Regions from separate parts of the Scandinavium sp. UTDF21-P1B genome, predicted to be linked through region 2. Evidence: predicted binding sites of a transcription regulator. Region 2 holds the regulator's gene; the other holds the start of a gene.
The links. The regulator Fur, encoded in region 2, represses iron uptake genes when iron is present. The targets are predictions, from matches to a motif close to ATAATAATGAGAACNACTATCAA.
Positions count from the first base shown of each region.

Region 1: the regulator Fur is predicted to act here: its motif matches at 9,278-9,300, upstream of feoA (ferrous iron transporter A).

Region 1 is NZ_JBFLVD010000018.1:229,606-244,761, reverse strand. It holds gene AB1287_RS16250 (branched-chain amino acid ABC transporter substrate-binding protein) at 1-724, opposite strand, end outside; gene AB1287_RS16245 (4-aminobutyrate--2-oxoglutarate transaminase) at 930-2,195, opposite strand; gene AB1287_RS16240 (PLP-dependent aminotransferase family protein) at 2,310-3,791, shown strand; gene envZ (two-component system sensor histidine kinase EnvZ) at 3,857-5,209, opposite strand; gene ompR (osmolarity response regulator transcription factor OmpR) at 5,206-5,925, opposite strand; gene greB (transcription elongation factor GreB) at 6,152-6,625, shown strand; gene AB1287_RS16220 (Tex family protein) at 6,725-9,055, shown strand; gene feoA (ferrous iron transporter A) at 9,408-9,635, shown strand; gene feoB (Fe(2+) transporter permease subunit FeoB) at 9,665-11,986, shown strand; gene feoC ([Fe-S]-dependent transcriptional repressor FeoC) at 11,997-12,233, shown strand; gene AB1287_RS16200 (YdgH/BhsA/McbA-like domain containing protein) at 12,291-12,560, opposite strand; gene bioH (pimeloyl-ACP methyl ester esterase BioH) at 12,694-13,458, opposite strand; gene gntX (DNA utilization protein GntX) at 13,497-14,171, shown strand; gene nfuA (Fe-S biogenesis protein NfuA) at 14,230-14,805, shown strand; gene gntT (gluconate transporter) at 15,141-15,156, shown strand, end outside.
Region 2 is NZ_JBFLVD010000008.1:169,441-184,596, forward strand. It holds gene nagA (N-acetylglucosamine-6-phosphate deacetylase) at 1-648, opposite strand, end outside; gene nagB (glucosamine-6-phosphate deaminase) at 706-1,506, opposite strand; gene nagE (N-acetylglucosamine-specific PTS transporter subunit IIBC) at 1,831-3,852, shown strand; gene glnS (glutamine--tRNA ligase) at 4,034-5,698, shown strand; gene chiP (chitoporin ChiP) at 6,096-7,508, shown strand; gene chiQ (ChiQ/YbfN family lipoprotein) at 7,559-7,894, shown strand; gene fur (ferric iron uptake transcriptional regulator) at 7,983-8,435, opposite strand; gene fldA (flavodoxin FldA) at 8,750-9,280, opposite strand; gene ybfE (LexA regulated protein) at 9,430-9,723, opposite strand; gene ybfF (esterase) at 9,855-10,619, opposite strand; gene seqA (replication initiation negative regulator SeqA) at 10,793-11,347, shown strand; gene pgm (phosphoglucomutase (alpha-D-glucose-1,6-bisphosphate-dependent)) at 11,372-13,012, shown strand; gene potE (putrescine-ornithine antiporter) at 13,150-14,463, opposite strand; gene speF (ornithine decarboxylase SpeF) at 14,460-15,156, opposite strand, start outside.

The DNA of each region.
Region 1 (15,156 bases), on a different contig from region 2:
GGGTTTTCAGGCCTGCTGCACGAGACTGGCGCAGGATCTGACCCATTTCCGGGTGATAACCACCGTAGTAAACGAAATCGATGTTCTCTTTTTTCAGGCGCGCCACCAGCGTGGAGAAATCTTTCTCACCCGCGGTGATACCGTCAAAGAACACCACGTTGGCTTTGCCCTTCAGCGCATCCTGAACGGAGCGGGCCAGGCCTTCGCCGTACTGCTGTTTGTCATGAATAATCGCGATGCGCTTCGGCTTCACAGTATTCAGAATGTATTTCGCGGCGGTTGGGCCCTGGTCGGAGTCCAGACCGGTGGTGCGCAGGATCAGGTTGTAGCCGCGGGCGGTCAGCTCTGGCGCCGTCGCCGCCGGGGTGATCATCAGAATGCCTTCGTCTTCGTAGATGTCAGACGCAGGCTGGGTGGAAGAGGAGCACAGGTGGCCGATCACGTATTTGATACCGTCGTTAACCACTTTGTTGGCTACCGCTACCGCCTGTTTCGGGTCGCAGGCATCGTCATATTTTACGATCTGGATTTTTTCGCCTTTGATGCCACCCTTAGCATTAATATCGGCGACGGCCTGTTCAGCCCCGGTGAATTCCTGATCGCCATACTGCGCTACCGGACCGGACATTGCGCCGACAACGGCCACTTTAATGTCGGCCTGTGCCATTGAGCTGAACGCCAGCGCAATACATCCTGCCAGTAATGCTTTACCCTTCATTTTCATCCTGAGATTCCCCATTGTTATGGTGAGTGCTTTTGTTGTGATGTTGTTATATAGCGCTTTATGTCAGTTTTCGGTCTGCTGTGCGCGCCATGGCAGCATACTCTGCTAAAAACATACCCGATTTTTTTGCTTTTGGAACCAGAAATTTGAGGGCTATGTAACAGATTCGTGACAAAAAAAAGGCGCTCCGAAGAGCGCCGAGCCATTAGCGGCTGAGGGAGTGTCGAATAATCTCCAGCGCCTTACGGAACTGGGCTTCAGGGATGGTCAGAGGGTAAAGGAAGCGGATAACGTTGCCGTAGACGCCACAGCTCAGCAGCAGCAGGCCTTCTTTCAGCGCTTTCTCCTGCACCTGTTTGGTAAACTCCGGCGACGGCGCGCCGGTCTGCGGATCGTTAAACTCCACCGCCACCATCGAGCCCTGAGCGCGTACGTCAACGATATAAGGGCAATCAGCTTTAGCGTTGTTCAGCACTTCCACCAGGTGGTGACCCAGTTCGGATGCGCGGGAACAGAGTTTTTCTTCGTCAATGATGTCGAGCACCGCGTGCGCAGAAGCGACCGCCAGCGGGTTCCCCGCGTAGGTGCCACCCAGGCCACCCGGGGCTGGCGCATCCATCACTTCCGCACGGCCCGCGACGGCAGAAAGCGGCATTCCGCCCGCCAGGCTTTTCGCCATGGTCATCAGGTCTGGCTTCACATCGTAATGCTCCATCGCAAACAGCTTGCCGGTACGGGCAAAACCGGTCTGCACTTCGTCAGCAATCAGCAGAATGCCGTGGGTATCGCACAGCTTACGCAGGCCCTGCATGAAATCGGCAGGTGCGACGTTGAAGCCGCCTTCACCCTGTACGGGCTCGAGAATAATGGCCGCAACCTGATCCGGTGCGATGTCCGCTTTAAAGATACGATCCAGGCTTTTCAGCGCGTCTTCCGTGGTCACGCCATGGGCCGCATTCGGATACTGGCCGTGATACACAGAACCCGGGAAAGGACCAAAGCCGATTTTGTACGGCGCCACTTTGCCGGTCAGCGCCATCGTCATAAAGGTACGACCGTGGAAGCCGCCGCCGAAGGTGATGAGACCCGGGCGTTTGGTGTATGCGCGGGCAATCTTCACCGCGTTTTCAACGGCTTCCGCACCCGTTGAGAAGAATGCTGTTTTCGCCGGGCCGTTCACTGGCACACGAGCGTTAATGCGCTCGGCCAGCGAAACGTAGCTTTCGTAAGGGACAATCTGGTAGGCCGTGTGGGTAAACGCCTGAAGCTGCTTTTCAATCGCGGCGACGATTTTTGGATGGCGATGACCGGTGTTCAGCACCGCGATCCCGGCCGCGAAATCAATCACTTCGTTGCCTTCCACATCCCACAGCGTGGCGTTTTCCGCTTTCTCGGCATAGAAGCCACACATGACGCCAATACCACGCGGTGTCGCCTGTAAACGGCGCTGATTCAGTTCATTGTTTTTCATCGACCTTACCCCATCACAGATTCGTTTGTGTTAACAACTTTGAAACATGCAATAGTTTTACTGCCTGAGCGGTCCTATAATCGAGTACCAGTTTTGAATAATTGAGGGATCCAATTGCGCTCTTTAGTGTGCGATCTCCTGCAGCTGCGTCTGGATGAACAACCCGACGATAAATTGCACAAGAAGTTGTATAACGCCGTGCGCCTGTCAATCCTGGACGGCAGCCTGCCGCCGCAAAGTCGACTGCCGCCATCGCGCGATCTCGCCAGCCAGCTGCGGATGTCTCGCAACACGGTGCTGACGGTGTATGAGCAGCTGCTGGCGGAAGGCTACATTGTTTCACGCTCCGGCAGCGGCACCTTTGTGGCGAAAACCGTGCCGGATGCCCTGCTTTTCGCCACCGGCATGCATGAAGAGCACCGCAGCGCCCCGGCCAGCGCCAGCTTCTCTGAACGGGGTCAGGCGCTTCTGGCGCACAGCAGCGCCAGCCCTCGCCAGTGGGGCGCATTTTTGCCGGGCGTGCCGGACGTCAACGAGTTTCCCCACGCGCTGCTGCGCAAAATCCACACCCGCGTCAGCCGTAAACCTCAGGCGATGCAGCTCTCCTATAGCCCTTCCGGCGGAAGCCTGGCACTGCAACAGGCGCTGATGGAGTACCTTCGCGTAGCCCGCTCGGTGCGATGCAGCCCGGATCAAATCCTCATCACCGAAGGGATCCATCAGGCCATCGACCTGGTCTCACGGATGCTGTGCAACCCCGGCGACAGCGCCTGGATTGAAGAACCCGCCTACTGGGGAATTCGCAACGTATTGCAGATGAACGGTGTGAATTTGCGGGCGATCGATGTCGATCTCAGCGGCATGAATCCGCCCGAGCCCGGCGACAACCCGCCGCGCCTGATGTTCGTCACGCCGTCGCACCAGTACCCGCTCGGCTGCGTGATGAGCCTCGAGCGTCGCCAGCGCCTGCTGGCCCTCGCCCGCCAGACAGGCAGCTGGATTGTGGAAGACGATTACGACAGTGAGTTTCGCTTCTCCGGCCAGCCGATTCCGGCGTTGCAGGGGCTGGTGGAAGATGCGCCGGTGATTTACATCGGCACCTTCAGCAAAACGATGTGGCCAGGCATGCGCCTGGGATACGTCGTTCTCCCGCGTCCGCTGGCGCAGGCATTGCGCACCGCCCATGCCGAGCTCTATCGCAGCGGGAGGTTGCTCGATCAGGAGGCGCTGGCGCTGTTTATCCGCGAAGGGCATTACACCGCGCACATTCGCCGCATGCGGTTGCTCTACGCCCGGCGGCGTCAGCGGCTGGCGGGGCTCATCACGGATTATCTCGGCAAGGAAGCGCTCAGCGAATTTAATGATAACGCCGGGCTACATCTGGTGCTGAAGCTCGCCGTTGACTGTGACGACGTGGCGCTGGCAAAAAAGGCAAACGAAAAAGGCGTGCTCGTGAGGCCTCTGTCGCGCTATTACCTGAACGCGGCCACCCAGCGCGGGCTGTTGATGGGCTTTGCAGCAATGCGTGAAGAGGAGATGGAAGGCGCATTCAAAGTGCTGATGGCATGTATAAAAGACGAAAGCCCGACGGAATAAATGGTCGGGCTTTCCTTTACGTGTCGGGCGGCGATGCCTTACCCAACCTACAGTTCGGCAGGGCGTTAACTCTCTTTAGTGCTACCGGACGCTCGCATCACCGGTACAGGCAGCCACGCACGAATCAACAATCCGCCGCGCTTGCTGGTATCAATCTCCAGCAGGCCGTTATGGTTGTCGATAATGCGCTGCACAATGGCCAGCCCCAGCCCGGTGCCGCTGGTGCTGCGCGCGCTGTCGCCGCGGACAAACGGCTGGAACAGGTGCTTGCGCTGCTCCGGCTTGATGCCAGGGCCGTCATCCTCCACCTGGAACCACACGCGGTTGTGTTCGCTGCCACTGCTGACCTTGATCCAGCCGTTGCCGTAGCGGGCGGCGTTGACCACCATGTTGGCAAGCGCACGTTTAATCGAAAGCGGGTGCATCCGCACAGGAATTTCCCCTGGCTGCATATCCGTTTCGATTTCACGCTCGTAGCCACTTTCCGCCGCCACCACTTCGCCGAGCACCGCATTGAGGTCCGCCAGCTCCATCGGCATCTCCTGCCCGGTGCGCAGGTAGTCGATAAACTGCTCGATGATGGCGTTGCACTCTTCGATATCCTTGTTGATGGACTCGGCGAGATAACCATCTTCCTCGCCCATCATCTCGGTAGCGAGGCGAATACGCGTCAGCGGCGTACGCAGATCGTGGCTCACCCCCGCCATCAGCAGCGTGCGGTCATCGGCAAGCTGCTTCACGCCCGCCGCCATATGGTTGAAGGCCCTGGTCACTGAACGCACTTCCGACGCGCCGTATTCGCGCAGCGGCGGCGGAATAATCCCTTTGCCCACCTGTAAAGCGGCATGTTCGAGGTCGACAAGGGGTCGGTTCTGAATACGAATAAACAGCCACGCCCCCCCGATAGCCAGCAGCATAATCGCCAGGGTGTAGCGGAACAGCGGCGAGAAGTCGCCCTGATGGATTTCAGTCAGCGGCACGCGCACCCAGATATTGGGTGACAGCCAGGTTTTCAGCCAGACGACCGGCGAGCTTTTGTTGACCTCAACGCGCACTTCCGTCGGGCCGCCCAGCTGCTGTGCCATCTGCTGACTTAAGAATTCGTAATGCTGCGCCCAGCGCAGCCCGGCATCTTCTGCCGCTTCATCGGAATAAAGCGAAATGCCAAGCTCGCGGTAAATCTCACGCCGAAACGCCGGTGGCACCACCAGCTGAGTGCCGTCTTCAAGCTGCAGTTTATCGGTCATCAGCATACGGACTTCGTACGCCAGCACCTTATTAAACTGCTGAAGACTCGGCAAAATCGCAAAGTTCAGCACCACAAGATACGTCGTCACCAGGCTGACGAACAGCAAGGTGACGATTAAGAGCAGCGTGCGGGCAAACGAACTTCGGGGCGAGAAGCGCATTCGCCTCATGCTTTAGAGCCGTCCGGCACGAAGACGTAGCCCAGACCCCACACGGTCTGAATGTAGCGAGGGTGCGCCGGATCTTCTTCCACCATGCGACGCAGGCGGGAAATCTGCACGTCGATGGAGCGTTCCATTGCGGAATACTCACGACCACGCGCCAGGTTCATCAGCTTATCGCGAGAGAGCGGCTCACGCGGATGGCTGACCAGCGCTTTCAGCACGGCGAATTCACCGCTGGTGAGCGGCATTGGCTCATCTTCGCGGAACATTTCACGGGTGCCAAGGTTCAGCTTAAACTTACCGAAAGCGATCACCGCTTCTTCCTGAGAAGGCGCGCCCGGCAGTTCATTCGCCTGACGACGCAGCACCGCGCGGATACGGGCCAGCAGCTCACGCGGGTTGAAAGGTTTTGGAATGTAGTCGTCGGCGCCGATCTCCAGGCCCACGATACGATCAACTTCTTCACCCTTCGCCGTTACCATGATGATCGGCATTGGGTTGCTCTGGCTGCGAAGGCGGCGGCAGATCGAAAGACCATCTTCGCCAGGCAGCATGAGATCCAGCACCATCAGGTGGAAGGATTCACGGGTCAGCAGGCGGTCCATTTGTTCGGCGTTAGCGACGCTGCGAACCTGGAAGCCTTGCTCGGTCAGATAACGCTCGAGCAGCGCACGCAGGCGCATGTCGTCATCCACAACAAGAATCTTATAATTCTCTTGCATTGTTTTTACTCCCAGAAGGTTCGTAACAATATGAGTGCGTATTCTCAAAAAAGCCCGGGCCAGGCTCCAGTGAAATCTGGTATAAATTCTAGCCGAAATTGTTACAAAGCATATTTAACAGCAGCTTATCTGTACATTTCATCACAGAATACGCTTTTTTAACCCCCTGTGATGTTCTGTGAGGCAAAATGTGCGCAAGCTCAGGTAGTCACAAGGTAGCATCACAATGAAAACGCCGCTAATCACCCGTGAAGGGTACGAGAAGTTAAAGAAAGAGCTGGATTATCTCTGGCGCGAAGAACGTCCTGAAGTCACCAAAAAAGTCACCTGGGCGGCAAGCCTCGGCGATCGCAGCGAAAATGCTGATTATCAGTACAACAAAAAACGCCTGCGCGAGATCGACCGTCGGGTTCGTTACCTGACCAAGTGCCTGGAAAATTTGAAAATTGTCGATTATTCGCCGCAGCAGGAAGGCAAGGTGTTCTTTGGTGCCTGGGTCGAAATTGAAAACGACGACGGCGATACCAAGCGCTTTCGCATCGTTGGCTATGACGAGATCTTTGGCCGCAAAGATTACATCTCTATCGACTCGCCGATGGCCCGCGCGCTGCTGAAAAAAGAGGTCGGCGACCTGGCGCTGGTACAGACGCCCGGCGGGGAAGCAACCTGGTACGTCAACGAGATCGAGTACGTCAAATAACTCGCCCGGAACACTCTGATTACGGGTTGAGGGATGGCATTTTCGCCCCTCAATCCGTATAACTATCCCCTGTTTTTACTCCACCAGATGAATATTGCCATGATGAAAGATTCGCTCTGCCGCATTATTGCGGGTGAACTTCAGGCCAGAAACGAACAGGTAGAAGCTGCCGTTCGCCTGCTTGATGAAGGGAACACCGTGCCGTTTATTGCACGCTATCGTAAGGAAGTCACCGGCGGTCTTGATGACACGCAGCTGCGTAACCTGGAAACCCGTCTGGGCTACCTGCGCGAGCTGGAAGAGCGTCGCCAGTCGATTCTGAAGTCGATTGATGAGCAGGGCAAACTGACCGACGACCTGGCTAAAGCCATCAACGGCACGCTCAGCAAAACCGAGCTCGAAGACCTTTATCTGCCCTACAAACCTAAACGCCGCACCCGCGGGCAGATTGCGATTGAAGCAGGCCTGGAGCCGCTGGCCGATCTGCTGTGGAACGAGCCGTCGCATTCGCCGGAAGACGAAGCCGCGAAGTTTATCAATGCCGACAACGGCGTTGCCGATACCAAAGCCGCCCTCGACGGCGCGCGCTACATCCTGATGGAACGCTTCGCGGAAGACGCACAGCTGCTGGCAAAAGTGCGTGATTACCTGTGGAAGAACGCCCATCTCGTCGCGACCGTGGTCAGCGGCAAAGAGGAGGAAGGTGCGAAATTCCGCGACTACTTTGACCACCACGAGCCGATTGCCACCGCCCCTTCCCACCGCGCGCTGGCGATGTTCCGTGGCCGCAACGAAGGCATCCTGCAACTGGCGCTGAATGCCGATCCGCAGTTCGATGAACCACCAAAAGAGAGCCACTGCGAACAAATTATTGCTGACCATCTCGGCCTGCGCCTGAACAATGCCCCGGCGGACAGCTGGCGCAAAGGCGTGGTGAGCTGGACATGGCGTATCAAAGTGCTGATGCACCTTGAAACCGAACTGATGGGCACCGTGCGCGAACGCGCAGAAGATGAAGCGATTAACGTTTTTGCCCGTAACCTGCACGACCTGCTGATGGCGGCACCTGCTGGCCTTCGCGCTACCATGGGACTGGATCCCGGCCTGCGTACCGGCGTGAAAGTCGCCGTTGTAGACGGCACCGGCAAGCTGGTTGCCACCGACACCATTTACCCGCACACCGGCCAGGCCGCAAAAGCCGCGGTTGCTGTGGCAGCGCTATGTGAAAAACATAACGTCGAACTGGTGGCAATTGGTAACGGCACCGCGTCACGTGAAACCGAGCGTTTCTACCTCGACGTGCAGAAGCAGTTCCCGAAAGTGACCGCGCAGAAAGTGATCGTTAGCGAAGCGGGCGCTTCGGTTTACTCCGCTTCTGAACTGGCAGCACTGGAGTTCCCGGACCTGGACGTTTCCATCCGTGGTGCAGTGTCCATTGCCCGTCGCTTGCAGGATCCGTTGGCCGAACTCGTTAAGATCGATCCGAAATCCATCGGCGTGGGCCAGTATCAGCACGACGTCAGCCAGTCACAGCTGGCGCGCAAGCTGGATGCGGTAGTAGAAGACTGCGTGAACGCCGTTGGCGTGGATCTGAACACCGCTTCCGTGCCGCTGCTGACCCGCGTGGCGGGCCTGACGCGCATGATGGCGCAGAACATCGTGGCCTGGCGTGATGAAAACGGTCAGTTCCAGAACCGCCAGCAGCTGCTGAAGGTGAGCCGCCTCGGGCCGAAAGCCTTTGAGCAGTGCGCGGGCTTCCTGCGCATCAACCACGGCGACAACCCGCTCGATGCCTCAACCGTTCACCCGGAAGCCTATCCGGTAGTGGAACGCATTCTCGCCGCCACGCATCAGGCGCTGAAGGATCTGATGGGTAACAGCAGCGAACTGCGCAACGTGAAAGCCGTCGATTTTACCGACGAGCGTTTCGGCCTGCCGACGGTCACCGACATCATCAAAGAGCTGGAGAAGCCAGGCCGTGACCCGCGTCCTGAGTTCAAAACGGCGAAGTTTGCCGACGGCGTGGAAACGATGAACGATCTGCTGCCGGGCATGGTGCTCGAAGGTGCGGTCACCAACGTGACTAACTTTGGCGCCTTTGTGGACATCGGCGTGCATCAGGACGGCCTTGTTCATATTTCGTCACTGGCCGACAAATTCGTTGAAGACCCGCACACCGTCGTGAAAGCGGGCGACATCGTGAAGGTCAAAGTGCTGGAGGTCGATCTGCAGCGTAAGCGCATCGCGCTGACCATGCGTCTTGATGAGCAACCGGGCGATACCAACGCTCGCCGCGGTAATGGCGGCAGCAATCGTGAACAAAACGGCCGTCCGGCAGCGAAAGCAGCGAAGCCTCGCGGGCGTGACGCGCAGCCTGCCGGCAACAGCGCGATGATGGACGCTCTCGCGGCGGCAATGAAGAAAAAATAAGCCTGATATTATCTGGCCCTCTTATTTCAGAGGGCCTTTTTATTTCAACTCAGGAACACCCTAATTTTTTACCCTTTGGTGAATTATCAAAGCATTTATTTTCACTTTGGTAACAATTCTGCATTTTGCAAAACACTTTCCGCCGCAATAAATATTGAGCCATGTCAACACCGGATGAATTATTCACGTCCTGAACATCTGTTGACATTTTATTGATTGAAGGTGGAAACCATTCTCATTATCATCGTCACTGTAGATATTTTATCCTTTTCCTGTTCGCATCATCGTTGGTTTTACGCGCTGCCCCCGCACGCGTGAATGAATTTTTCGGTTAACGACACAAGCAGGCTTTATGCAATTCACTCCAGACAGCACGTGGAAGATCACCGGGTTTTCGCGCGATATCAGCCCGGCCTATCGGCAGAAACTCCTTTCGCTCGGCATGCTGCCGGGTTCGTCCTTTCATGTCGTACGCGTCGCCCCGCTCGGCGATCCGGTTCATATTGAAACGCGTCGCGTCAGCCTCGTATTACGTAAGAAAGACCTTGCGTTAATTGAAATTGAAACGCTGCCCCGTTAATTCCTGCCAGACACCGAGAGTCCTGAAAAATGAAGAAATTAACCATCGGATTAATTGGCAACCCGAATTCCGGGAAGACCACCTTATTTAATCAGCTGACCGGCGCACGCCAGCGTGTAGGTAACTGGGCAGGCGTAACGGTCGAGCGTAAAGAAGGCCAGTTTACCACCACCGATAATCAGGTGACGCTGGTCGACCTGCCGGGAACTTATTCTCTCACGACAATTTCCTCACAAACTTCGCTCGATGAACAGATTGCCTGCCACTATATTCTGAGTGGCGATGCCGACCTGCTGATTAACGTGGTCGACGCCTCCAACCTGGAGCGTAACCTCTACCTGACGCTGCAGCTGCTGGAGCTCGGCATTCCGTGCGTCGTCGCGCTGAACATGCTCGATATTGCTGAAAAGCAGCAAATCCGCATTGAGGTGGACGCGCTGGCAAAACGTCTGGGCTGCCCGGTTATTCCGCTGGTGTCCACGCGCGGACGCGGTATCGAGGCGCTGAAAATGGCGATTGACCGCCACCAGCGCAATGACGATGTAGAACTGGTTCAGTACGCGCAGCCTTTGCTGCGTGAATCCGCTGAACTGGCCGAAATGATGCCTCAGGCCATGCCGTCCAGGCAGCGCCACTGGCTGGGCCTGCAAATGCTGGAAGGCGATATCTACAGCCTGGCCTACGCCGGCGGCGCCGCGCAGCAGCAGCTTGCCGAAGCGATACAGCGCCTGAATACGGAAATGGACGACCCGGCATTGCACATTGCAGACGCCCGCTATCAGTCCATCGCTGCGGTGTGCGACGTGGTGAGCAACACGCTAACCGCCGAACCAAGCCGTTTCACCACCGCCGTCGACAAAGTCATTCTTAATCGTTTCCTGGGCCTGCCGATTTTCCTGTTCGTCATGTACCTGATGTTCCTGCTGGCGATCAACATCGGCGGTGCCCTTCAGCCGATTTTCGATGCCGGCTCGGTGGCGATTTTCATCCACGGCATTCAGTGGCTCGGTGCAACGCTGCACTTCCCGGAGTGGCTGACGATTTTCCTCGCCCAGGGGCTTGGCGGCGGCATCAACACCGTGCTGCCGCTGGTACCACAAATTGGGATGATGTATCTGTTCCTCTCCTTCCTTGAGGATTCCGGCTACATGGCCCGTGCGGCCTTCGTTATGGATCGCCTGATGCAGTCGCTTGGCCTGCCGGGCAAATCATTCGTCCCGTTAATTGTCGGCTTCGGCTGTAACGTGCCGTCGGTAATGGGCGCGCGCACGCTCGATGCACCGCGTGAACGCCTTATGACCATCATGATGGCGCCGTTTATGTCCTGTGGCGCTCGCCTGGCGATTTTCGCGGTCTTCGCGGCGGCGTTCTTCGGGCAGGAAGGCGCGCTGGCCGTGTTCTCGCTTTACGTTCTCGGCATCGTGATGGCTATCCTCACCGGACTGATGCTTAAGCACACCATCATGCGCGGCGAAGCGTCGCCGTTCGTGATGGAGCTGCCGGTTTACCACGTTCCGCATCTGAAAAGCCTGATAATCCAGACCTGGCAGCGCCTGAAAGGCTTCGTCCTGCGCGCCGGTAAAGTCATCGTTATCGTCAGTATTTTCCTTAGCGCACTGAACAGCTTCACGCTGAGCGGTAAAGCCGCGGATAACATTAATGATTCAGCGCTGGCCTCCGTCAGCCAGGTGATTACCCCGCTGTTTAAACCCATTGGCGTTCACGAAGATAACTGGCAGGCCACCGTCGGCTTGTTCACCGGCGCGATGGCGAAAGAAGTGGTTGTGGGCACGCTGAACACCCTCTACACCGCTGAAAACATCCAGCAGGAAGAGTTCAACCCTGCGGAGTTTAACCTGCTCGATGAACTGGGCGGCGCCGCACAGGAAACCTGGCAGAGCCTGAAAGATACCTTCAGCCTGAGCGTACTGGCCAACCCGATTGAAGCCAGTAAAGGCGACGGTGAAATGGCAACGGGCGCAATGGGCGTGATGAGCAGCAAATTCGGCAGCGCAGCGGCAGCTTACAGCTACCTGATTTTCGTCCTGCTCTATATTCCGTGCATCTCGGTGATGGGCGCGATTGCCCGCGAATCGAGCCGCGGCTGGATGGGCTTCTCCGTCCTGTGGGGGCTGAATATCGCCTACTCGCTGTCCACGTTGTTCTATCAGGTATCGAGCTTCCAGCAGCATCCGCGCTATAGCCTGGTCTGCATTCTGGCGGTGGTCTTGTTTAACGTAGTGGTGCTTGGCATGCTGCGCCGCGCCCGCAGCCGCGTGAATGTGAATCTGCTGGCAACGCGTAAAACCGTCGAAAGCTGCTGCAGCAGTCCGGCTGGCGACTGCCACTAAGGAGCATACGATGGCCTCAATGATTGAACTGCGGGATATATTGGCTTTACAGGGCCGCATGGAGGCACAACAGCTGAGTCGCGTGCTGCACACGCCGCAGCCGATGATTGACGCCATGCTGATGCGCATGGAAGCCATGGGTAAAGCAAAACGTGTGGCCGAAGAGCCGAATGATTGTCTGAGCGGCAGTTGCAGAAGCTGCCCGGAAGGCAAAGCCTGCCTGCGTGAATGGTGGGTGTTGCAGTAAGTCAGAAATGAAGAAGCGGGCCAGAGGCCCGCTTTTTACTTATCTGTGCTCGCTGACTTATTTGTAAACGTCGGCGTTCGCGTGAACGGTTTTCTCATTCTTTTCGCCAGCAATGACGACAAAATATTGGCCGCCCAGCTCATCGGCTTTCTTCGACAGATCTCTCTTCGCATCCATCGGCGAGGTTGTTCTGGACGTCGTGATTGAACCAATTTTAGTCAGGTTCATTTTGGCTACATCGTCCTTCTGAATCTCCTTTGCGGCAAATGCACCAAAAGAGATCGATCCCATAACCAGAGCGGTAACAATACCCTTCACAAGTTTCATAGCCATACTCTCCATAGATTTTATTGGTCATTTCATACCTGCATCCAGTTCGGCAGGCGACCTGCCGCAACCTGAAATGAGTATTGTTGAGGATGCAGACTTTTGCCAACTGAGAAGGAAAAATTCAGATTTTCTATGATGTTAAGGTTAACAATGAATTAACAAAGAGGGACGAATGCGAAATAAATGGGGCATGCGCCGCTTTAGGAAAAACGATTGAACGGCTCTGAGGCCACAGCTCGTCAAGCAGCGGGACCACCCTTCGCGGCACCAGTCCGTCAAGGTGACCATAGAGCCGCAGGAACGGCAACGTCAGGCCGCTTAATGCCTCACGCAGGTCGGCGGTTTTCAGGATCTCCAGCCCACCATTCAGCACCTCCACCGAAGGCATTGGCAGTGCCAGCACGGCACTTTTCAACCTGCGGGCGTCCTGCCGGGCACTTTCGGTTCCCAGCGTTTGCAAGGCCAGAAAACGCTCCACCGTGCGCTGAAAATCTTCGCTAAGCTGGCGCTGAAAACCCGACAGCACATCAGGCTTGATGCCCGGCCAGTTATCGTGAGCGGTAAAGCACGGGGACGACGCGACGGTAACCAGCGCCTGCACGCGATCGGGTGCCGTCAGCGCTGCCTGGCTCGCAACCAGCCCTCCGAGGCTCCAGCCTAGCCAAATCGCTTTTTCAGGGGCTTTCGCCAGAACCAGACGGGTCATCTCTTCAAGGGATAACGCCCCAAAACCAGTGCTTCGCCCGAAGCCCGGCAAATCCACCAGATGCAGCGTGAAATGCGAGCTCAGTTCCGGCGTTATGCAATCCCACACCTCCGCGTTCAGCCCCCATCCGTGCAGCAGCACAAGATGACTCTTTCCTTCGCCTTTGGTTTGCCACCAGATGTCTTTCATCCGTTATTGTTCTCATTCTTCGAATCAGGAGGGAAAACATGCTAACAGCCCACGGCTTATGCTGGCTATGCCAAATGCCGCTGAAGCTCCCACACTGGGGTCTCTGCTCCCGCTGCACCCGCGCCGTTAGCCCTTGCCTGTCCCTTTGCCCCCAGTGCGGGCTGCCCGCGACTCACAGCAAAATGCCCTGCGGGCGTTGCCTGCGCCATGAACCGCCGTGGCAGTGGCTGGTCACGGTGAATGATTACGTTGCTCCGCTTTCGCTGCTGGTGCAAAGGTGGAAGTTTAACAATCACCCTGAGCTGGCGAAGGCGCTTGCCCGACTGCTGCTGTTGCGCCTGAAGCAGACGCAACGGCGACCCAAACCGGATTTGCTGATTGCCGTACCGCTCTGGCAAAAGCGCCGCTGGCGACGAGGCTACAACCAGGCCGATGAGCTGTGTCGCCCGCTTGCCCGCTGGCTGGCAATTCATTATGCCCGTGAAGCAATCCGCCGTATCCGGCCCACGGCCACCCAGCACCAGCTTTCGGCGAAGCGGCGCAAACAGAACCTGAAAAATGCGTTTCAGCTTGAATTCCCGGTGGCAGGGCTCCATATCGCTCTGGTGGACGATGTCGTCACGACCGGCAGTACCGTAGCCGAACTTTCCCGCCTGCTTTTGCGAAACGGCGCGGCATCAGTTCAGGTATGGTGCCTGTGTCGCACCTTGTAGACCCTCTGTGATGGGCGTATTATAACCGACTAAAGTAGTCAACTATTAGGCCAAAGCTATGATCCGTATTTCCGATGCTGCACAAGCGCACTTTGCCAAACTGCTGGCAAATCAGGAAGAAGGGACACAAATCCGCGTATTTGTGATTAACCCGGGCACCCCAAATGCTGAATGTGGCGTATCTTACTGCCCGCCGGATGCGGTGGAAGCCAGTGACACTGCCCTGAAATTTGACCTGCTGACCGCGTATGTCGATGAGCTAAGCGCGCCCTATCTGGATGATGCGGAAATCGACTTTGTGACCGATCAGTTAGGTTCCCAGCTGACGCTGAAAGCGCCGAACGCCAAAATGCGTAAAGTCTCTGACGATGCGCCGCTGATGGAACGCGTGGAATATCTGCTACAGTCGCAGATTAACCCTCAGCTCGCCGGCCACGGCGGTCGCGTATCGCTGATGGAAATCACCGAAGACGGCCTCGCCATTCTGCAGTTTGGCGGCGGCTGTAACGGTTGTTCAATGGTAGACGTGACGCTGAAAGAAGGGATCGAGAAGCAGCTGCTGAACGAATTCCCTGAGCTGAAAGGCGTTCGCGATCTGACCGAACACCAGCGCGGCGAGCACTCCTACTACTGATTTCCTCCGGCCCGCTCGTCGGGCCGATATTTCCTCCCCCACGCACGCGCCGATAATCCTCACGTTCTTCTGCCCTTACCCTGCCATTCCCACCCAAAGAGTATGACTTAAGTCTCACAATTGAAATTTTCACACTTCAGGTGATTCTCATTCTGGCAATGTTACCCGTATCATCACCGGCAAGCACTGCTGCCATAATTAAGGTCAGCTATCCTGGTTCAGGAAAACCCTCAACGTTCACAGTGCCGTAATATCTCTGTTCCCGGCCAGGGACAAGCTAACAGAAACGTTGGCATTACAACGTTACCCATAACAAATAAAAGGTCAGATAAATCATGCCATTAGTCATTG
Region 2 (15,156 bases):
GTGTGTGGCGAAGGTGATGCCCGCACGGAAGCCCACTTTGGCTTCTTTCAGCGTGGCATTGGAGTGACCCGCAGAGACCACGATCCCGGCATTCACCAGACGAGTAATCACCTCGGCAGGTACCATTTCAGGCGCAAGTGTGACCTTGGTTATCACATCGGCGTTGGCGCAGAGGAAGTCCACCAGTTCATTGTCTGGTTTACGAACGTAATCCGGATTGTGGGTCCCTTTCTTGACGATGTTCAGCCACGGGCCCTCAAGGTGCAGACCGAGTGCCTGATTTGGGTATTTCGCCAGGTATTCACGCATTACGCGGATACCCTGCTTCATCAGGTCGTCGCTGGAGGTAATCAGCGTTGGCAGGTAGCTGGTGCAGCCAGATTTTTCGTTGGCTTTCTGCATGATTTCCAGCGTTTCAACGGTCACCGCGTCCGGGCTGTCGTTGAACTGCACGCCGCCGCAGCCGTTTAACTGCACGTCAATAAAACCGGGAGCGAGGATGGCGCCATTCAACGAGCGTTGCTCAATCCCGGACGGCAAGTCGGCCTGTGGGCAGATACGTTCAATCAGGCCATCGGCAATCACTACCGCATGGTCATCCAGAATTTCGTGGCCGGTATAGATTCGGCCCTGAGTTAATGCATACATTACGACCCCCGGTTCTTAAAAATGCGACCGCCCCTGAAAACAGAGGCGGGGATTCAATTACAGACCTTTGATGTTTTCAGCTTCTAATTCGTTGAAGTACTTCAGCGTCTTCACTTTCAGCTCCATGGTGGACGGCTCGTCACACACCATGACCGCTTTCGGATGCAGCTGCAGGCAGCTGATAGTCCACATATGGTTGACGTTACCTTCAACGGCGGCCTGCAGCGCCTGTGCTTTCTGGTGGCCCAGCACCAGAATCATCACTTCTTCTGCGTCCAGCAGCGTACCCACACCCACGGTCAGTGCGTATTTAGGCACTTGAGTCACGTCGCCGTCGAAGAAGCGGGAGTTTGCCACGCGGGTGTCATGAGTCAGGGTTTTAATGCGGGTACGGGAAGCCAGGGAAGAGGCAGGTTCGTTGAATGCGATGTGACCGTCGTTGCCCACGCCGCCCATGAACAGGTTGATTTTACCGTAGGAGCGGATTTTTTCTTCGTACTGGCGGCACTCTGCGTCGATGTCTGGCGCGTTGCCATCCAGCAGGTTAATGTTTTCAGCTGGAATATCAACGTGATCGAAGAAGTTGCGGTGCATGAAGCTGTGGTAGCTTTCCGGATGCTCCTTCGGCAGGCCAACATATTCGTCCATGTTGAAGGTGACAACGTGTTTGAAACTAACCTGGCCCGCTTTATGCATATCAACCAGAGCTTTGTATGCTGTGAGCGGGGTGCCGCCGGTTGGCAGACCCAGAACGAACGGACGATCCGCCGTTGGTTTAAACGCATTGATGCGGTTGACGATATGACGGGCGGCCCATTTGCCTACTTGTTCTGCTGTCGCCAGGGGAATCAGTCTCATTGTTCACCTCAATAGTTAATATAAACGGTTGGCGGATTGGCACCGAATCTCAGTTAAGAGTAACCTGGTTTGGCAACGAGAGGGGGCAATCCGTCCTGATTTTTCGAATGATAAAATAAGTTTTCCCTGTTAGCCAGTCGGATGAGGGGGGGATGACGATATTTGGTGATAAAAATCACAAAAAAGGTGCGTTTAATTTGCGAGACGAATTAATTTTCCACACACTCTCAAAGCAAGTGGTATGTCGCTGTGCTTTTAAGATAGTCACACTATAAAAATACGGCTTTAACGAAGTCGGATCGGGGTCTCATAGGGGGAAGAAAAGTGAGTGTTCTAGGTTATTTACAAAAAGTGGGCCGCGCACTGATGGTGCCAGTGGCCACGCTGCCTGCCGCAGCCATCCTGATGGGTGTCGGCTACTGGATTGACCCGGTAAGTTGGGGCGGCGATAACGCCTTAGCGGCGCTGTTTATCAAATCTGGCTCGGCCATCATCGATCATATGTCCGTGTTGTTTGCGATCGGTGTGGCTTACGGTATGTCCAAAGATAAAGACGGTGCAGCTGCGCTGACCGGCTTTGTTGGTTTCCTCGTTTTAACCACCCTGTGCTCTCCGGCAGCGGTGTCGATGATCCAGAAGATTCCTCTGGAGCAGGTCCCGGCGGCTTTCGGTAAGATCGAAAACCAGTTCGTGGGTATCCTTGTCGGTATTATTTCTGCTGAGCTGTACAACCGCTTCAGCGGCGTTGAGCTGCCGAAAGCGCTGTCGTTCTTCAGCGGCCGCCGTCTGGTACCTATCCTGACCTCCTTCCTGATGATCGCCGTTGCGTTCCTGCTGATGTACATCTGGCCGGTTATCTTCGGTGGCCTGGTGAGCTTCGGTGAGCACATTCAGAAACTGGGCTCTGCGGGCGCCGGTATCTATGCGTTCTTCAACCGTCTGCTGATCCCTGTTGGTCTGCACCACGCGCTGAACTCCGTATTCTGGTTTGACGTTGCCGGTATTAACGACATCCCTAACTTCCTGGGCGGTGCGCAGTCTATCGAAGCCGGTAAAGCGGTTGTCGGTATCACCGGTCGCTATCAGGCAGGCTTCTTCCCAATCATGATGTTCGGCCTTCCAGGTGCTGCGCTGGCGATTTACCAGTGCGCACGTCCGGAAAACAAAGCCAAAGTGCTGGGTATCATGATGGCGGGTGCCTTCGCGGCATTCTTCACCGGTATCACCGAGCCTCTGGAGTTCTCCTTCATGTTCGTGGCACCAGTGCTGTACTTCATCCACGCTGTGCTGACGGGTATTTCCGTGTTTATCGCGGCGAGCATGCAGTGGATTGCTGGTTTCGGCTTCAGTGCCGGTCTGGTGGATATGGTGCTCTCCTCGCGTAACCCGCTGGCGACGCACTGGTGGATGCTGATCCCTCAGGGCCTGGTGTTCTTCGTTATCTACTACGTGGTGTTCCGCTTCACCATCACCAAATTCAACCTGATGACGCCAGGTCGTGAACTGGCGGTTGCCGGTAGCGAAGAAGATGGTCAGGACGTGAATGTGAGCACCGGCAAAGAGCAGGATGCATCCGCGCTGGCTCGTCAGTACATTGCTGCCGTAGGTGGTTCTGATAACCTGACCGGTATCGACGCGTGCATCACCCGTCTGCGTCTGAACGTGAAGGATTCTTCTCTGGTTAACGAAGCGCTGGCCAAACGTCTCGGTGCGTCCGGTGTGATTCGTCTGAACAAAACCAGCGTGCAGATTATCGTGGGCTTCGTGGCAGAAAAAATTGCTAACGCGATGAAAACCACCGGCCACGTTGCCGCAGCAGAAGCAACTCCTGCTGCGGCGGCACCAGCAGCGGTAAAACCACAGGCTGTACCAAACGCAGCAGCGACTATTGCTGCGCTGGTATCCCCGGTTACCGGTGATGTTGTTGCTCTGGAGCAGGTTCCTGATGAAGCGTTCGCCAGCAAAGCCGTCGGCGACGGCGTAGCGGTGAAACCAACGGAGAAAACCGTCGTTTCTCCGGCAGCAGGCACCATCGTTAAGATCTTCAACACCAACCATGCGTTCTGCCTCGAAACCGAAAAAGGCGCGGAAATCGTTGTCCACATGGGCATTGATACCGTTGCGCTGAACGGCCAGGGCTTTACTCGCCTGGTGGAAGAGGGTGCGGAAGTGGTAGCCGGTCAGCCGGTTCTGGAAATGGATCTGGACTTCCTGAACGCCAACGCACGCTCCATGATCAGTCCAGTGGTGTGCAGCAATATCGACGACTTCAGCGGCCTGGTAATCAAGGCGCAGGGTCAGGTCGTTGCAGGCGTCACGCCGCTGTATGAGATTAAAGGCAAATAATCGTTCCTGAGTAAATCTTATGTGCCTTAGCGGCGGGGGAATTCCTCCGCCGCTTTTTTTTGCAGCAAATGCTCCCATTATTTTCATCAGATACGTATTTTCCGTAACTAAGGGTTGTCACTACGTCCGGCTTATAAGATCATATGCCGTTATATGTTGTTTACGCCTTGAGGAACCCGCGATGAGTGAGGCTGAAGCCCGCCCGACTAACTTTATTCGCCAGATTATTGATGAGGATCTGGCCAGTGGTAAGCACACGACCGTTCACACCCGTTTTCCGCCAGAGCCGAACGGGTATCTGCATATCGGTCACGCTAAATCGATCTGCCTGAACTTCGGCATCGCCCAGGACTATCAGGGTCAGTGCAACCTGCGTTTCGATGACACCAACCCGGTGAAGGAAGACATCGAATACGTTGAATCGATCAAAAATGACGTCGAGTGGTTAGGTTTCCACTGGTCTGGCGATATCCGCTACTCCTCGGACTATTTCGATACCCTGCATCAGTACGCCGTTGAGCTTATTAATAAAGGTCTGGCGTATGTCGATGAACTCTCTGCAGAAGAAATCCGCGAATACCGCGGCACGCTGACTGCGCCGGGTAAAAACAGCCCGTACCGCGATCGCAGCGTGGAAGAGAACCTGGCGCTGTTTGAAAAAATGCGCGCCGGCGGTTTCGAAGAAGGTAAAGCGTGCCTGCGCGCCAAAATTGATATGGCGTCATCCTTCGTCGTAATGCGCGATCCGGTGCTGTACCGCATCAAATTCGCCGATCACCACCAGACCGGTAGTAAGTGGTGCATCTACCCGATGTACGACTTCACCCACTGCATCAGCGATGCGCTGGAAGGGATTACTCACTCCCTGTGTACGCTTGAGTTCCAGGACAACCGTCGCCTGTACGACTGGGTACTGGATAACATCTCCATTCCGGTTCATCCGCGTCAGTACGAGTTCTCTCGTCTGAATCTGGAATACACCGTGATGTCCAAGCGTAAGCTGAACCAGCTGGTCACCGACAAGCATGTGGAAGGCTGGGATGACCCGCGTATGCCAACTATTTCAGGCCTGCGTCGTCGTGGCTACACCGCAGCGTCCATCCGTGAATTCTGTAAGCGTATCGGCGTCACCAAACAGGATAACACCATCGAAATCGCGTCGCTGGAATCCTGCATTCGTGAAGATCTGAACGAGAACGCACCGCGCGCGATGGCCGTTATCGATCCGGTTAAGCTGGTTATCGAAAACTACCAGGGCGAAGGCGAAATCGTCACCATGCCGAACCATCCGAGCAAACCGGAAATGGGCAGCCGTGAAGTGCCGTTCAGCCGTGAAATCTGGATCGATCGCGCTGACTTCCGCGAAGAAGCGAACAAGCAGTACAAGCGTCTGGTGATGGGTAAAGAAGTGCGTCTGCGCAATGCCTACGTGGTGAAAGCGGAACGCGTTGAGAAAGATGCAGAAGGCAATATCACCACTATTTTCTGCACTTACGATGCCGACACCCTGAGCAAAGATCCGGCCGATGGCCGTAAAGTGAAAGGCGTTATTCACTGGGTGAGCGCACAGCATGCGCTGCCGGTTGAAATTCGTCTTTACGATCGTCTGTTCAGCGTGCCAAACCCGGGTGCCGCGGAGGACTTCCTGTCCGTCATCAACCAGGACTCTCTGGTGATCAAACAGGGTTACGCTGAACCTTCCCTGAAAGCCGCTAAGGCGGGCGTTGCGCATCAGTTCGAACGCGAAGGTTACTTCTGCCTCGACAGCCGTTACAGCACCGCTGATAAGCTGGTCTTCAACCGCACCGTTGGCCTGCGCGATACCTGGGCGAAAGCGGGCGAGTAAGCTTGCTGCTTTAAGTCCTGAAAGCGTCGCTTCGTGCGGCGCTTTTTTTATGCCATTTTCGCGATGCGAAATAATCTCATTTCTGCTACTGAAACACTTATCGGCTCTGTTACATATTGCCACCTGCCCCATTTACTGGGCTGCTGACAAACCCCTGCTATTAGCGGTTCCTGCCATTTTGTCTCGCACTTGTACTTTGTAACAAAACGCAATCAAATATGTGCGCACTGTCATACTCTTGCGCATTCGTGCGGAAAAAGGATTGATAATTCGCGTCGCGAAAAATAGTCTACTGACATAGCGTCAGGCCCTTTCTGCCTCGCTACTTTTTTGCAGTGCTTATTTTATCGCTTTCGCCTTTTGCGACGGCGTTTTTAAAGTCAAAGAGGATATACACATGCGTACGTTCAGTGGCAAACGTAGTACGCTGGCGCTGGCTATTGCCGCCGTCACCGCAATGTCGGGCTGGGTTGCATCTCCGCAGGCCAGTGCAGCAGGATTCGTAGACGATTCAACGTTAACCGGCGGCATCTATTACTGGCAGCGTGAGCGTGACCGTAAAGACGTCACTGACGGTGACAAGTACAAAACCAACCTTTCTCACTCGACCTGGAACGCCAACCTCGACTTCCAGTCTGGCTTCGCCGCTGATTTCATCGGGCTTGATATCGCCGCCTTTACCGCAATCGAAATGGCCGAATCTGCCGAAAGCGGCCACCCGAACGAAATCGCGTTTTCCTCTATCAATAAGGGCTACGACGAAGACTACTCCGGTGATAAGAGCGGGATTAGCCTTTATAAAGCCGCTGCGAAATTTAAGCTTGGGCCTGCCTGGGCTCGTGCGGGTTACATTCAGCCAACCGGCCAGACGCTGTTAGCGCCGCACTGGAGCTTTATGCCTGGCACCTATCAGGGTGCTGAAGCCGGGGCGAACTTTGACTACGGTGATGCGGGCGCGCTGAGCTTCTCGTACATGTGGACCAACGAGTACAAGGCACCATGGCACCTTGAAACCGACAAGTTCTACCAGAATGACAGGAAAACCAAAGTCGATTATCTCCACTCCATCGGTGCGAAGTACGACTTTAAAAATGACCTCGTTCTGGAAGCCGCATTTGGTCAGGCGCAGGGCTTTATGGATCAGTACTTCGCCAAAGCCAGCTACAAATTCGACGTGGCCGGTACGCCACTTTCTACCAGCTACCAGTTCTATGGTGCACGTGACACCGTAGATAAAAACACCGTCAACGATATTTACGACGGTACCGCATGGTTACAGGCTCTGACCTTCGGCTACAAAGTGGCTGACGTGGTTGACCTGCGCCTCGAAGGGACATGGGTTAAGGCAGAAGGCCAGCAGGGCTTCTTCCTGCAGCGTATGACGCCAACCTATGCTTCCTCCAACGGTCGTCTGGATATCTGGTGGGATAACCGTTCCGACTTCAACGCCAACGGCGAAAAAGCCGTGTTCTTCGGCGGAATGTATGACCTGAAAAACTGGAACCTGCCAGGCTGGGCGGTGGGCGCTTCCTACGTTTACGCGTGGGATGCTAAACCGGCGGACTGGATGATCAACAGCGCAGGGCAGAAAGAGAGCATTGCCTCAAACAAAATCAAAGAGTCTTCCTACAGTCTCGATGCGATGTACACCGTCCAGGAAGGGCGCGCCAAAGGCACGCTGTTCAAGCTGCACTTCACTCAGTACGACAACCATTCAGATATCCCAAGCTGGGGCGGTGGCTACGGCAACATGTTCCAGGATGAGCGCGACGTGAAATTCATCGTTATCGCTCCGTTCACCATCTTCTGATAAGCGACGCGGCGGGCACGATGCCTGCCGCGTAACCATGAGGTCGTATCATGAAAAAATTGATTCTCGTCGCGATTATGGCGTCCGGGCTGGTGGCTTGTGCACAGCCGCAGGCACCGAAAGAAGACAGCAAGCTGAAAGCCGCCTACAGCGCCTGTATTAATACCGCGGAAGGCAATCCGGATAAGATTGAAGCCTGCCAAAGCGTGCTGGATGTGCTGAAGCAGGAGAAGGAGCACAAGCAGTTTGCCGAACAGGAAACGGTGCGCACGCTGGATTATCAGCAGTGTATCCAGGCGACCCGTACGGGTAACGATCAGGCAGTGAAGGCGCGCTGCGATAAAATCTGGCAGGAAATTCGCAGCAACAATACCCCCGCGCCGTAAGCCTTATTTCAACTCTGTTTTTGCCCCAAAATATGCCCATAAAAAAAGCCAACCGTCAGGTTGGCTTTTGCTTTTGCACGAGCGTCGATTATTTATCGGCGGCGTCGTGGGCGTGTTCATCTTCGCGGCAGTCGCCTTCAGCGCAGTGGCCGTAAAGATAAAGGCTGTGGTTAGTCAGACGAATGCCGTGCCTGGTGGCGATTTCACGCTGGCGTGCTTCAATCGAGTCATCACTGAATTCGATAACCTTGCCGCAGTCGAGGCAGATCAGGTGATCGTGGTGATGCTGCTGAGTCAGTTCGAAAACAGATTTACCGCCTTCGAAGTTGTGGCGGGTGACAATTCCGGCATCGTCGAACTGGTTCAGAACGCGATAAACCGTTGCCAGACCAATTTCCTCGCCCATATCGATCAGGCGCTTATAGAGGTCTTCCGCACTGACATGGTGATTGTCCGGCTCCTGAAGCACTTCCAGAATTTTAAGACGCGGAAGCGTGACTTTCAGGCCTGCCTTCTTTAATGCGATATTGTTGTCAGTCATGCGGAATCAGTCCTGTTGCTAGGCGATACACTTCCTTATTGGAAGTATTACTAAGAATGAATTCAGGATAATGCGTCTCATTATAGAACTGCGAAGTCTAAATGAAAACTGCAAACCCTGAGCAAAGTATGCTTTTCAGAAACGAGGCATCATCTGCAAAGCGAAACATCCGACCTCGTTAAAACAGCTGACATTGTACAGACATGTGCTCAAAAGTTAAAAATTTGTAGCGATTAATTTGATTGCTTTTATCTATTAATTTTACGGAACTTATCGCTAATACGGCGCAACCTGAGCGCTGCGCCATACGTTTATCAGGCGTTTTTGATCTCTTCGAGGTGCAGCTCTTCAGAAATCTGCTTAACCCACTTTTCAACGCGCTCAGCGGTCAGCTCCGGCTGACGGTCTTCGTCGATGGCCAGGCCCACAAAGTGATCGTCATCGGCCAGGCCTTTAGACGCTTCGAAATGATAACCCGCCGTTGGCCAGTGGCCGACGATGGTTGCGCCGCGTGGTTCGATGATGTCGCGGATGGTGCCGAGCGCATCACAGAAGTATTCTGCGTAATCTTCCTGGTCGCCGCAGCCGAACAGGGCCACCAGTTTGCCGTTGAAGTCTACCTCTTCCAGCGTCGGGAAGAAGTCGTCCCAGTCACACTGTGCTTCACCGTAGTACCAGGTCGGGATACCCAGCAGCAGAATATCGAAGCCTTCAAGATCTTCTTTGCTGCTTTTGGCAATGTCATGCACTTCAGCTACATCTTTACCAAGCTGCTTCTGAATCATCTTCGCGATATTTTCGGTATTGCCGGTGTCGCTGCCGAAGAAAATGCCTGTAATTGCCATGAGTAAAATAACCTCTTGAAACGTAATGAAATGATGGTGGAATGTTGCCCACAGATAAAGGCAATGATAGCAGGAGGAGAAGGGCGCGGGAACCGCAATCGCGCCGGACTGCACTCTCTGCTACATGAAAGTGATTTTTTGTCGGATTTTCAGACGAGTTTCTGGCTTCGCAACGCAGCCAACTGATGCATCAGTATTTCTTCAATCAGCTCGCTGCGGCTCATGTTTCTGGCTTCAGCCAGCTCGTTGAGCGCATCGACCGCTTCGTGATTGAGCTTTAGCTCAACGCGCTTGAGACCATTGCTTTTGTCGCGCTTCAGCTGATTACGCTTATTAATGCGTAACTGTTCGTCGCGCGAGAGCGGATTGGTTTTCGGCCTTCCCGGGCGACGCTCGTTTGCGAACAAATCTAATGTCGTTCGGTCCGTTTGTTCTTTTGCCATGATTCAGAGTGACTTCGGGGAAACAAGCCGCCGGACGACAGGCCCGGCGCAGATAGCGCGCAATCATACATCAGCGAAACCCCCACGCCAACGCCGGGAGCCACAATGGCGCTTGCTTGCTCGGATTTTAATCATTCCGCCAGATAGCGGCGAACAGCGCGCAGTACCGCGTCCGGTTTTTCAGCGTGGACCCAGTGCCCGGCACCGGCAATCACGTGTGCACGAGCCTGCGGGAATTGTGCCAGCAGCGTGTCGCGATACTCGGTGGTGACGTACGGAGAATTTCCGCCTGCAATAAACAGGGCAGGGTGGTCCCAGGCCGGAATCGTCTCCCAGCCGACAATATGCGGATACTGATCCCACAAAACCGGCACGTTAAAGCGCCATGCGCCACCGACGAAGGACTTCAACAGGAACTGAACCACGCCTTCTTCCTTTATATGCTGCCGCATTACTTCGGCGGCCTGCTGTCGTGTGGAAACGCCCGCTTCCGTCACCGCGTTAATCGCGGCAAAAATTTCATCGTGACGACGCACCTGATAATCCACTGGCGCAATGTCGATAGCCACCAGTTTTCCCACGCGTTCCGGTGCCAGGGCGGTAAACGCCATCACCGCCTTGCCGCCCATGGAGTGCCCAACCAGGGTGGCCTGCTCAATATCGTGAGCATCCAGCGTATCAAGTAAATCCTGAGCCATTGCCGGATAGTTCATGTCCGGGCTTCTTTCCGACAAGCCATGGTTGCGCATGTCGACTTGCAAAATATCGTGGTCGGTAACCAGGTCGCGGGCGAGGATCCCGAGGTTGTCCAGGCTGCCAAAAAGGCCGTGAACGAGGACGATGGGAGAATTAGTGTGCTGGTTTTGTGCAGATTGCGCTCGGCTGTTTAATTTCATGGCAAAGTTCTTTTTTTCGCTACGTCGGGTTAGGGTATCATGTTGAACATTCTGCCGCCCGGCTGCAACACTCAGTAGTCGTCTGAGTTTTTGCCGACACGCTATCCGCTGTTGGGTTTTGTCCCTATAATCCCAACGACTTGTATTCAGCAAAGAAATATCACTGGATTAAGATGAAAACGATCGAAGTTGATGACGAACTCTATGGCTTTATTGCCAGCCACACTAAGCACATTGGCGAGAGCGCATCCGACATTTTACGGCGCATGCTGAAAATTTCTGCCGTAGCCCAGAGTGCAGCCCCCGTTGTCAAAGAGACCCCGGCCCCGAGCGCTGCGCCGGTCGTTGCGGCGGCGGTGAAAAAAGCCTCTTCTCCGAAGGACAACGTCCGCGCCGTGCGTGAACTGCTCCTTTCTGATGAATACGCCGAGCAGAAAAAAGCGGTCAACCGCTTCCTGCTGGTGCTGACTACACTTTACTCCTTAGACAACAAAGCATTTGCCGAGGCCACAGAGTCGCTGCACGGGCGCACGCGCGTCTATTTCGCTTCCGATGAAGCGACGCTGCTGAAAAACGGCAACCAGACCAAGCCTAAGCAAGTGCCTGAAACCCCATACTGGGTGATCACCAATACCAATACCGGTCGTAAATGCAGCATGGTGGAGCACATCATGCAGTCAATGCAGTTCCCTGCGGAGCTGATTGAGAAGGTTTGCGGCACTATCTAACCCTTGCATAAGAAGGACCAGGCAATGGCAACTCATCCCCGTGCAGGCCAGCCTGCACAACAGAGTGATTTGATCAATGTCGCCCAGCTGACGTCTCAGTACTACGTGCTGAAGCCGGAAGTGGGTAACGCAGAACACGCGGTGAAATTCGGTACCTCCGGCCACCGTGGAAGTGCAGGTCGTCATAGCTTCAACGAACCGCATATTCTGGCGATTGCCCAGGCGATTGCGGAAGAGCGTGCCAAAAATGGCGTCACCGGACCGTGCTACGTAGGTAAGGATACCCACGCGCTGTCAGAGCCGGCGATCATTTCCGTACTGGAAGTGCTGGCGGCTAACGGTGTCGACGTGATCGTGCAGGAAAATAACGGCTACACGCCAACCCCTGCCATCTCTAACGCTATCCTGGTTCATAATAAGAAGGGCGGCGCGCAGGCGGACGGGATCGTTATCACGCCATCGCACAACCCACCGGAAGATGGCGGCATTAAATATAACCCGCCTAACGGTGGCCCGGCTGATACCAACGTGACCAAAGTGGTGGAAGACCGTGCCAACGCGCTGCTGGCCGATGGCCTGAAGGGCGTGAAGCGTCTCTCTCTGGATGCGGCTTATGCGTCCGGCCACATTAAAGAACAGGATCTGGTGCAGCCGTTCATTGAAGGGCTGGCGGATATCGTCGATATCAAAGCGATTCAGAAAGCCGGCCTGAAGCTGGGCGTTGATCCGCTGGGCGGTTCCGGGATTGAATACTGGAAGCGTATTGCTGAGTTCTACAAGCTCGATCTGACCATCGTTAACGATCACGTCGATCAGACCTTTCGCTTTATGCACCTCGATAAAGATGGCGCAATCCGCATGGACTGCTCCTCAGAGTGCGCGATGGCGGGCCTGCTGGCGCTGCGTGAAAAATTCGATCTGGCCTTCGCCAACGATCCGGATTATGACCGTCACGGCATTGTGACCCCCGCGGGTCTGATGAATCCAAACCACTATCTGGCCGTTGCCATCAACTACCTGTTCCAGCATCGTCCACAGTGGGGCCAGGACGTGGCCGTCGGCAAAACGCTGGTATCGTCTGCGATGATTGACCGCGTGGTGGAAGACCTGGGCCGCAAGCTGGTGGAAGTGCCAGTAGGTTTCAAATGGTTCGTTGACGGTCTGTTCGACGGCAGCTTCGGCTTCGGCGGCGAAGAGAGCGCGGGCGCGTCGTTCCTGCGCTTCGACGGCACGCCGTGGTCAACCGATAAAGACGGTATCATTATGTGCCTGCTGGCGGCTGAAATCACAGCCGTGACCGGCAAGAACCCGCAGCAGCATTACGACGAACTCGCTGATCGCTTCGGTGCGCCAAGCTACAACCGTTTACAGGCATCGGCAACCTCTGCGCAGAAAGCCGCGCTGTCAAAACTTTCCCCTGAAATGGTCAGCGCCGATACCCTGGCGGGTGACCCGATCACCGCTCGTCTTACGGCTGCGCCGGGCAACGGTGCCTCCATTGGCGGCCTGAAAGTGATGACCAAAAACGGCTGGTTTGCGGCGCGTCCTTCCGGTACGGAAGATGCGTACAAAATCTATTGCGAAAGCTTCCTCGGCGCGGAACACCGTAAGCTGATTGAGAAAGAAGCGGTAGAGATTGTCAGCGAAGTGCTGAAGAACGCCTGACGTTCAGCAATGAAACAGGCCCGGCCAGCGTTAGCGCTTCCGGGCCATTTTTTTATGCCGGGGGCAGTTCGTTTGCCCGGCCTGCAGAGTCATGCTGATTGGCAGGCCCGGTAAGCGCAAGCGCCACCGGGCATGTTTCAGCCGTGTTTATTGGTCAGCTCAAAACGAGGCGACACCAGCCCGTAGAGCGTCCAGCCCAGGAAGGTCACGATCGCGCCATACAGCATCGCTTCTTCACCTGACGAGTAGAGCGCATAGAAGCTGTACATCGCCCCAAGAAACGCCACCGCATTCGCTGCTTTCGCTTTACCCGGCGCGACCTCTGCCACTTTCTGAATAATAACCAGCGCCGCCATCGACAGAATATAAGGAATGATGTTGGTCACCACCGCCAGATTGACCAGCACGTTGAACTGGTTATTCAGCGACGGGCTAATGGTCATCAGCGACAGACCTGACTGGATGACGACAATCGCCAGCATCCCCTGAACCGGCGCTTCAGCGCGGGAGAGGCGAGAGAATATTTTCGGGAAGTAGCCTTCATCCGCCGAGGATTTGAACACCTGCGCGATGGTGAACTGCCAGCCAAGCAGAGAGCCGCAGCACGACATCACCATCAACCCCATGATGACTTTGCCCACTTCCGGGGTGAACATCTGCGCAAATGCCAGCCCGAATGGAGCAGTGGAGTTTGCCAGATCGCTGTTGGGCACAATCCCGGCGATAACGTTGGTGGAAACGATATAAATCACCGCTGCTCCGAGCGTGCCGCCGAGCACGGCAATCGGTACGTTGCGTTCCGGGTTTTCTACCACGTCGGTATTGGCACAGGCAGATTCCAGACCGAGAAACGCCCAGAGCGTCATTGCAATAGAAGAGCCTACTGCGCTAAAGAACGGAACGTGGTGCGGGTTCCAGGACTCAACGTAGAGCGTCGGGCTGAACCAGAACCAGCCAATGACGCAGAGGCCGACCACAGGAATGATCACACCCCATACGGTCACGCTGCTGATTTGGCCGGTGATGCGCGCACCGCCAAAGTTGGCAATGGTGCACAGCCACAGCACGCCAATAGTGGCGAGCCCAATCTGCAACGGGCTCAGCGTGACGCCGAACAGTTCGGTGCCGTAGCCCACGGCGGAAATGGCAATCGCCACGTTGGCAATCAGCAGCGACACGCCGTAGGTGTAGTTGGCCATAAAGTTGCCGGATTTGCCAAAAGCGTACTCCGCATAGCCGCCCATGCCGCCGGATTTACGGCTGAACATCCCGCATTTCGCGAAGGCCCATGCCAGCGCCGTGGAGCCTACCGCGGTCACCATCCAGGAGATGATCGAGATGGTGCCAACCTCGGCGAGCTTGGTCGGCAGCATGATTATCCCTGAGCCCATCATGTTAACCATGGTCAGGATGGTGAGCTGAACGACTCCCATCTTGTTAGATTTACTCATAATGTTTCCCCTTTCAGCAGCGGCTGGTGGGCGTTACGCGTTTTAATGACGTTGCACCATACCTGTTTGCGGCCATCCACTTCTGCGATGTAAACCCCTTGTAGCTCCGGTGCGAAGCCGGGCAGCAGATTGATGCCTTCCTCCAGAGCGGTGAAATAGCGCAGAACGGCACCACTCCAGATTTCACCCGGTACCACGCACAGCACACCCGGTGGATAAGGGAGCGCGCCTTCGGCAGCAATTCTTCCCTCCGCCTGCGGCAAAGAGACCAGTTCGACTTCACCGCGCAGGTAGGCGTAGTTAGCACTCTGAGGATCGATACTAACCTGTGGGAAATGCGCTTTGCGGAACATCTCTTTTTGCAGCTGCTTCACGTCATGCCGCGCGTAAAGCTGATGCATTTCCAGGCACAGCTGGCGCAGGCTGTACCCGGCGTAGCGCTGTTCGTGCTGCCGGTAAAGCGAAGGCAGCACTTCCTGAAGAGGGGCATCTTCATCGAGCAGTTTTTCAAAACGCACCAGCAGCGCAACCAGCTGCTGCAGCTTGGCCATGTCTTCGGCAGGCGTCAGCAGGAACAGAATGGAGTTGAGATCGCACTTCTCTGGGATCACGCCGTTTTCACGCAGGAAGTTGGCAAGTACGGTCGCCGGAACGCCGAAATCTTCATACTCGCCACTGGCGGTGTTGATGCCC